DNA from 3 places in the Pseudomonas sp. FG47 genome. Region 3 is predicted to be linked to each of the others. Evidence: predicted binding sites of a transcription regulator. Region 3 holds the regulator's gene; each other region holds the start of a gene.

Region 1 (2,265 bases), on a different contig from region 3:
GCACTGCTGGCGCAGTTGGCTGCCGACGTAGCGGTCGACGTCCATCGAGGTGAAGTCGTGGTGACCGCCGCGCTTGCAGCGTACCGAGAAGCGCTTGCCGGCCAGCAGGTGGCCGAAGTGGTGCTTGCACTTGGCGACGATGTCGTCGAAGTCGCCCAGTGCATACTCCTCGACCTGCAGGAAGTGGGTGATACCCGGCGTGCAGGTGAGGCGCTCGATCATTTCGCGCTGGATCTTTTCGTCCTCGACGCGGGTGACCACCTCGAGATTATCCCAGACACCATCAACCGCGAGCTCGGGATCAAGGTCCTTGAGCACGTTGCGGATGTTCTTGGCGAGCTGGCGGATGAAGCGCTTGCGCACCGGCCGGCTCTTGATGGTGATTTCTGGGAAGACTTTGACGATAAGTTTCATTGGTTTAACAGCGCGCCCAGGGCCTACCGAAAATGAGGGGCGCGAATTATAGCGGAAATTGCTCAGCTTTTGACCAACTTTTGTACAGAGGCTGGATTTATCGCGCACGTACCCGTGGAAGCGGGTTTGCCCCTCGATGAGGCTTTCACCCAGGCAAGCACCATAATGGTGCATTAGTCCCGAAAAGCGCATCTTATGAGTGCACTCTTTATCAGCGCCACCTTGGCAAATGCCCGCCAACGTCCCCTTTTATCCCGCCCTCGCCATTTTCGGGCACTGGCATGCAATTTGCTCCCTTGTGAGGCAGGTAAGCTTGGCCGACTATCCGCGCCCAGCGACACCCTTTTTCCAGGGCCGCGGCCAAGCGCCCTAGACCATCCGGAGGACAACATGTCGAAGTCGGTTCAACTCATCAAAGATCATGACGTCAAGTGGATTGATCTGCGTTTCACGGACACCAAAGGCGTGCAGCATCACGTGACCATGCCGGCGCGCGATGGCCTGGACGAAGACTTCTTCGAAGTCGGCAAGATGTTCGACGGCTCCTCCATCGCTGGCTGGAAAGGCATCGAAGCCTCGGACATGATCCTGATGCCGGTCGACGAGACCGCCGTGCTCGACCCGTTCACCGAAGAGCCGACCCTGATCATCACCTGCGACATCGTCGACCCGTCGAGCATGCAGGGCTACGATCGCGACCCACGTGCGATCGCCAAGCGCGCCGAAGAGTACCTCAAGAGCACCGGCATCGGTGACACCGTGTTCGCCGGCCCTGAGCCTGAGTTCTTCATCTTCGACGAAGTGAAGTTCAAGTCGGACATCTCCGGCTCGATGTTCAAGATCTTCTCCGAGCAAGGCTCGTGGATGTCCGATGCCGACGTCGAAGGCGGCAACAAAGGCCACCGTCCGGGCGTGAAAGGCGGTTACTTCCCGGTTCCGCCGTTCGACCACGACCACGAAATCCGTACCGCCATGTGCAACGCACTGGAAGAGATGGGTCAGACCGTCGAAGTTCACCACCACGAAGTGGCGACCGCAGGTCAGAACGAAATCGGCGTCAAGTTCAACACCCTGGTGAAGAAGGCTGACGAAGTACAGGCCCTGAAGTACGTGGTGCACAACGTTGCCGACGCCTACGGCCGTACCGCCACCTTCATGCCCAAGCCGCTGTACGGCGACAACGGTTCGGGCATGCACGTGCACATGTCGATCTGGAAAGAAGGCAAGAACACCTTCGCCGGCGAAGGCTATGCAGGCCTGTCCGACACCGCCCTGTACTTCATCGGCGGCATCATCAAGCACGGCAAGGCCCTGAACGGCTTCACCAACCCGTCGACCAACTCGTACAAGCGCCTGGTCCCAGGCTTCGAAGCCCCGGTCATGCTGGCCTACTCGGCACGCAACCGTTCCGCCTCGATCCGTATTCCCTACGTCGGCAGCCCGAAAGCCCGCCGTATCGAAGCGCGCTTCCCAGACCCATCGGCCAACCCGTACCTGGCCTTCGCGGCCCTGCTGATGGCTGGCCTGGACGGTATCCAGAACAAGATCCACCCAGGCGACGCCGCCGACAAGAACCTGTATGACCTGCCGCCGGAAGAGGCCAAGGACATCCCGCAGGTTTGCGGCAGCCTGAAGGAAGCCCTGGAAGAGCTGGACAAGGGCCGTGCGTTCCTGACCAAGGGCGGCGTGTTCTCCGACGACTTCATCGATGCCTTCATCGAGCTGAAGAGCGAGGAAGAGATCAAGGTCCGTACCTTCGTGCACCCGCTGGAATACGAGCTGTACTACAGCTGCTGATCTGATCGGCGCTCCGCGTCGATGACAGGATGACGGCCTCCTTCGGGAGGCCGT
Region 2 (2,265 bases), on a different contig from region 3:
GGGGTCGTGCCAGCGGTTGCCCAGGCCATCCTGGTAGTCGCCGAGCAGGCGCGGCTGGATGCTGCCCAGCGGGCTGTCCAGATAGGCGCTGCCGCTGAGCAGTTGCGCGGTGCCACGACGATTGTCCTGGCTCTGCTCGATGAAGCGGGCGGCGGCCAGCACCGCGCGGATCAACGCACGAGCGGTGTTGGGGTAATGCGTGACGAAGTCCTGGGTGCAGGCCAGGACCTTCTCGGGGTGGCCGGGCCAGATCGCCTGGCTGGTGGCCAGGGTGAATCCCTGACCCTCGGCCACGGCGTCGGCCGACCAGGGTTCGCCCACGCAGAAACCGTCGATGCGTCCGGCCTGCAGGTGGGCGCGCATCTGCGCCGGCGGCACCACCACGCTGTCGACGTCGCGTAGCGGATGGACGCCCAGGCTGGCCAGCCAGTAGTACAGCCACATGGCGTGGGTGCCGGTGGGGAAGGTCTGGGCGAAGGTCAGGCGTGCGCCACCCTGGTGCACCCGCCGCGCCAGTGCCTCGGCGCTGGTCACCCCCTGGCGTTGCAGCGTGGGGGAGAGGTTGATGGCCTGGGCGTTCTGGTTCAGCCCCATGAGTACCGCCAGGGCATTGGCCGGCCCGCCGCCCACGCCAAGGTGCACGGCATAGACCAGCCCATACAGGCAGTGGGCGGCGTCCAGCTCGCCATTGAGCAGGCGGTCGCGCAGGCCGGCCCAGGAGGCCTGGCGGTGCAGGTTGAGGGTCAGCCCCTGTTGCTGGGCGAAACCCTGGGTGGCGGCGACCACCACCGAGGCGCAGTCGGTCAGGGCCATGAAACCGATGTTCAGACAGGGCTTTTCCGGTGCATCGCTGCCGTTGACCCAGGCCAGTGGCAGTGTCGGTAGGGGTGTGTTCAAGGCATTCCTCGGACGTTGACAGATGACGACACGAGGTTGGCTTAGCAACCCATGTGCCATGACCCTGTCGCCGTGGCGACGCGCTGGCTATAATCGCTCCCTCACACACCGCGAGTCCGCCCGCCCATGTATACCCTGGCCCGCCAGTTGCTGTTCAAGCTCTCCCCGGAAACCTCCCACGACCTGTCGCTGGACCTGATCGGCGCCGGTGGCCGCCTGGGCCTCAATGGTTTGCTGTGCAAGCAGCCGGCGGCGTCGCCGGTGACCGTCATGGGCCTGAACTTCGCCAACCCGGTGGGCCTGGCCGCCGGCCTGGACAAGAACGGCGCGGCCATCGACGGCTTCGCCCAGCTGGGCTTTGGCTTCGTCGAGATCGGCACCGTGACCCCGCGTCCGCAGCCGGGCAATCCCAAGCCACGGCTGTTCCGCCTGCCGCAAGCGAGCGCGATCATCAACCGCATGGGCTTCAACAACCTAGGCGTCGACCACCTGCTGGCAAGAGTTCGCGCGGCGAAATACACCGGTGTGCTGGGCATCAACATCGGCAAGAACTTCGACACCCCGGTCGAGCGCGCCCAGGACGATTACCTGATTTGCCTGGAGAAGGTCTACAACGACGCCAGCTACATCACTGTCAATGTCAGCTCGCCCAATACCCCAGGCCTGCGTTCGCTGCAGTTCGGCGACTCGCTCAAGCAACTGCTCGATGCCCTGGCCGAGCGACGCGAGCAGCTTGCCCAGGCGAATGGCAAGCGCGTGCCATTGGCTATCAAGATCGCCCCGGACATGAGTGACGAAGAGACCGCCCTGGTCGCCGCGGCGCTGCGTGAGTCGGGCATGGACGCGGTGATCGCCACCAACACCACTTTGGGCCGCGAAGGGGTCGAGGGGCTGCCGTTCGGTGGCGAGGCCGGCGGTTTGTCGGGCGCCCCGGTGCTGGCCAAGAGCACCCATACGGTTAAGGTGCTGGCGGGTGAGCTGGGTGGAAAGTTGCCGATCATCGCTGCCGGCGGCATTACCGAAGGGCGTCATGCCGCTGAGAAGATCACTGCCGGGGCCAGCCTGGTGCAGATTTATTCGGGCTTCATCTATAAAGGGCCAGCGCTGATTCGCGAAGCGGTGGACGCTATTGCGGCGATGCCGCGGTCGTAACCGACAGGTATAAAAAAGGGGTCCCTCAAGGGACCCCCTGGGCCGCAGCCCGCCGCCCGGATGGGGCGCGCATGGTGACTCGAATTCAGTGTCCTCGTTCAGCCAACGGCGTGATTTTCGTTGAGTCTATGGATGCCAGCGGTGCCAGTCATGCCGTCCCAGTTATCGCCGCGGCCCTCGCGCCAGCCGTTGATCCAGGCTTGACGGACGGACGGC
Region 3 (2,265 bases):
GTTCGCGAGACCCTGGATATCTGCGAAACCGCCTACATCGTCAACGATGGCCAGCTGATCGCCGAAGGCGACGCCGAGACCATCCTGGCCAACCAGCTGGTCAAGGAAGTGTACCTGGGGCACGAGTTCCGACTCTGACCCGTTCTGCCCGCGGCACTGGCGCACAGGCCTGATCGATACTTAAGTTGTTACAGTGCTCCAGTGCCCGGTCTCGAAAACAGGCTGTTCGCTTTTCGCGGCGTGCTGGGCACGCTGCCAGCGTCGCCAAAAGAGAACGTATTTCCGAGACCGGGCACTAGGCAAACGCTGCAATTTCAGGCATATAACTTGCTTAAAATCGGCGCCCAAGCGCCCTACGTGTAGTGGATGGCGCATGCGCGCCGGCGAACAAGGTATTAAGCCCCTGCCATGAAACCATCGCTCGTCCTAAAAATGGGCCAGCAACTGACGATGACCCCGCAGTTGCAACAGGCCATCCGTCTGCTCCAGCTCTCTACCCTGGACCTCCAGCAGGAAATCCAGGAAGCGCTGGAGTCCAACCCGATGCTCGAACGTCAGGAAGACGGCGACGATTTCGACAACAGCGACCCGATGGCGGACAACGCCGAAAGCAAGCCGGCCGCCGAAACCCAGGACAACAGCTTCCAGGAGCCGACCACCAGCGCCGAACCCCTCGAAGACGGCGAGTGGGCCGAGCGCATTCCCAACGAACTGCCGGTCGACACCGCCTGGGAAGACATCTACCAGACCAGCGCCAGCAGCCTGCCCAGCAACGATGACGACGAGTGGGACTTCACCACCCGTACCTCGGTGGGCGAGAGCCTGCAGAGCCACCTGCTCTGGCAGCTCAACCTGGCGCCGATGTCCGACACCGACCGCCTGATTGCAGTGACCCTGATCGACAGCATCAACGAACAGGGCTACCTGGAGGACAGCCTCGAGGAAATCTGCGCAGGCTTCGACCCCGAGCTCGACATCGAGCTGGACGAGGTCGAGGCGGTGCTGCATCGCATCCAGCAATTCGAACCCGCCGGCATCGGCGCCCGCTCGCTGGGTGAATGCCTGTTGCTGCAACTGCGCCAACTGCCGGCCTCGACGCCATGGATGAGCGAGGCGCAGCGCCTGGTCAGCGACTTCATCGACCTGCTCGGCAGCCGCGACTACAGCCAGCTGATGCGGCGCATGAAGCTCAAGGAAGATGAGCTGCGCCAGGTCATCGAGCTGGTACAGACCCTGAACCCGCGCCCAGGCTCGCAGATCGAGTCCAGCGAACCGGAGTACGTGGTGCCGGACGTGATCGTGCGCAAGGACAGCGAGCGCTGGCTGGTAGAGCTCAACCAGGAAGCGGTGCCGCGCCTGCGGGTCAACCCGCAATACGCCGGATTCGTCCGCCGCGCCGACACCAGCGCCGATAACACCTTCATGCGCAACCAGTTGCAGGAAGCGCGCTGGTTCATCAAGAGCCTGCAAAGCCGAAACGAGACACTGATGAAGGTGGCGACGCAGATCGTCGAGCACCAGCGCGGTTTCCTCGACCACGGCGACGAGGCCATGAAGCCGCTGGTGCTGCACGATATCGCCGAGGCGGTGGGCATGCACGAGTCGACCATCTCGCGGGTGACCACGCAGAAATACATGCACACGCCACGTGGCATCTACGAACTGAAATACTTTTTCTCGAGCCACGTCAGCACCGCCGAAGGCGGAGAATGCTCGTCCACGGCGATCCGCGCGATCATCAAGAAACTGGTGGCGGCGGAAAATCAGAAAAAGCCATTGAGTGACAGCAAGATCGCTGGTTTACTGGAGGCACAAGGCATCCAGGTAGCCCGTCGCACCGTCGCCAAGTACCGCGAATCGCTGGGGATCGCCCCATCGAGCGAGCGCAAGCGACTGATGTAGCCCGGGATGTGCCACAGCGTTTCAGTGGCAGGTGCAAGACCTGCCTCTTTATGCACGGGCAACAAAGGAGAAGCTGTATGCAAGTCAACATCAGTGGACAGCATGTAGAAGTCACCCAACCACTGCGCGATTACGTGCTCGAGAAGCTCGCCCGCGTGGAGGGCCATTTCGACAAGATCACCAATGCAACGGTGATCATGAAAGTCGAAAAGCTGCAGCAGAAGGTTGAAGCCACACTCCAGATTCCCGGTGGCGAAGTGGTCGCCAACGCCGAACACCAAGACATGTATGCCGCGATCGATGCCCTGGCTGACAAGCTCGACCGCCAACTGAAAAAACACAAGGAAAAACAGCAAAGCCTGC

What was found. The regulator sigma-54, encoded in region 3, starts transcription at its own class of promoters, with help from an activator protein. The targets are predictions, from matches to a motif close to ANTGGCATNNANNTTGCTNT.
Region 1: the regulator sigma-54 is predicted to act here: its motif matches at 690-709, upstream of glnA (type I glutamate--ammonia ligase).
Region 2: the regulator sigma-54 is predicted to act here: its motif matches at 939-958, upstream of ACODS5_RS17605 (CmpA/NrtA family ABC transporter substrate-binding protein).

What each region holds. Positions count from the first base shown of each region.
Region 1 covers NZ_JBMDJI010000005.1:111,653-113,917, reverse strand. The annotation lists gene thiI (tRNA uracil 4-sulfurtransferase ThiI) at 1-414, opposite strand, end outside; gene glnA (type I glutamate--ammonia ligase) at 805-2,211, shown strand.
Region 2 covers NZ_JBMDJI010000024.1:46,890-49,154, reverse strand. The annotation lists gene ACODS5_RS17605 (CmpA/NrtA family ABC transporter substrate-binding protein) at 1-897, opposite strand, end outside; gene ACODS5_RS17600 (quinone-dependent dihydroorotate dehydrogenase) at 1,024-2,049, shown strand; gene rmf (ribosome modulation factor) at 2,148-2,265, opposite strand, start outside.
Region 3 covers NZ_JBMDJI010000042.1:25,939-28,203, reverse strand. The annotation lists gene lptB (LPS export ABC transporter ATP-binding protein) at 1-138, shown strand, start outside; gene ACODS5_RS21660 (RNA polymerase factor sigma-54) at 409-1,902, shown strand; gene hpf (ribosome hibernation-promoting factor, HPF/YfiA family) at 1,980-2,265, shown strand, end outside.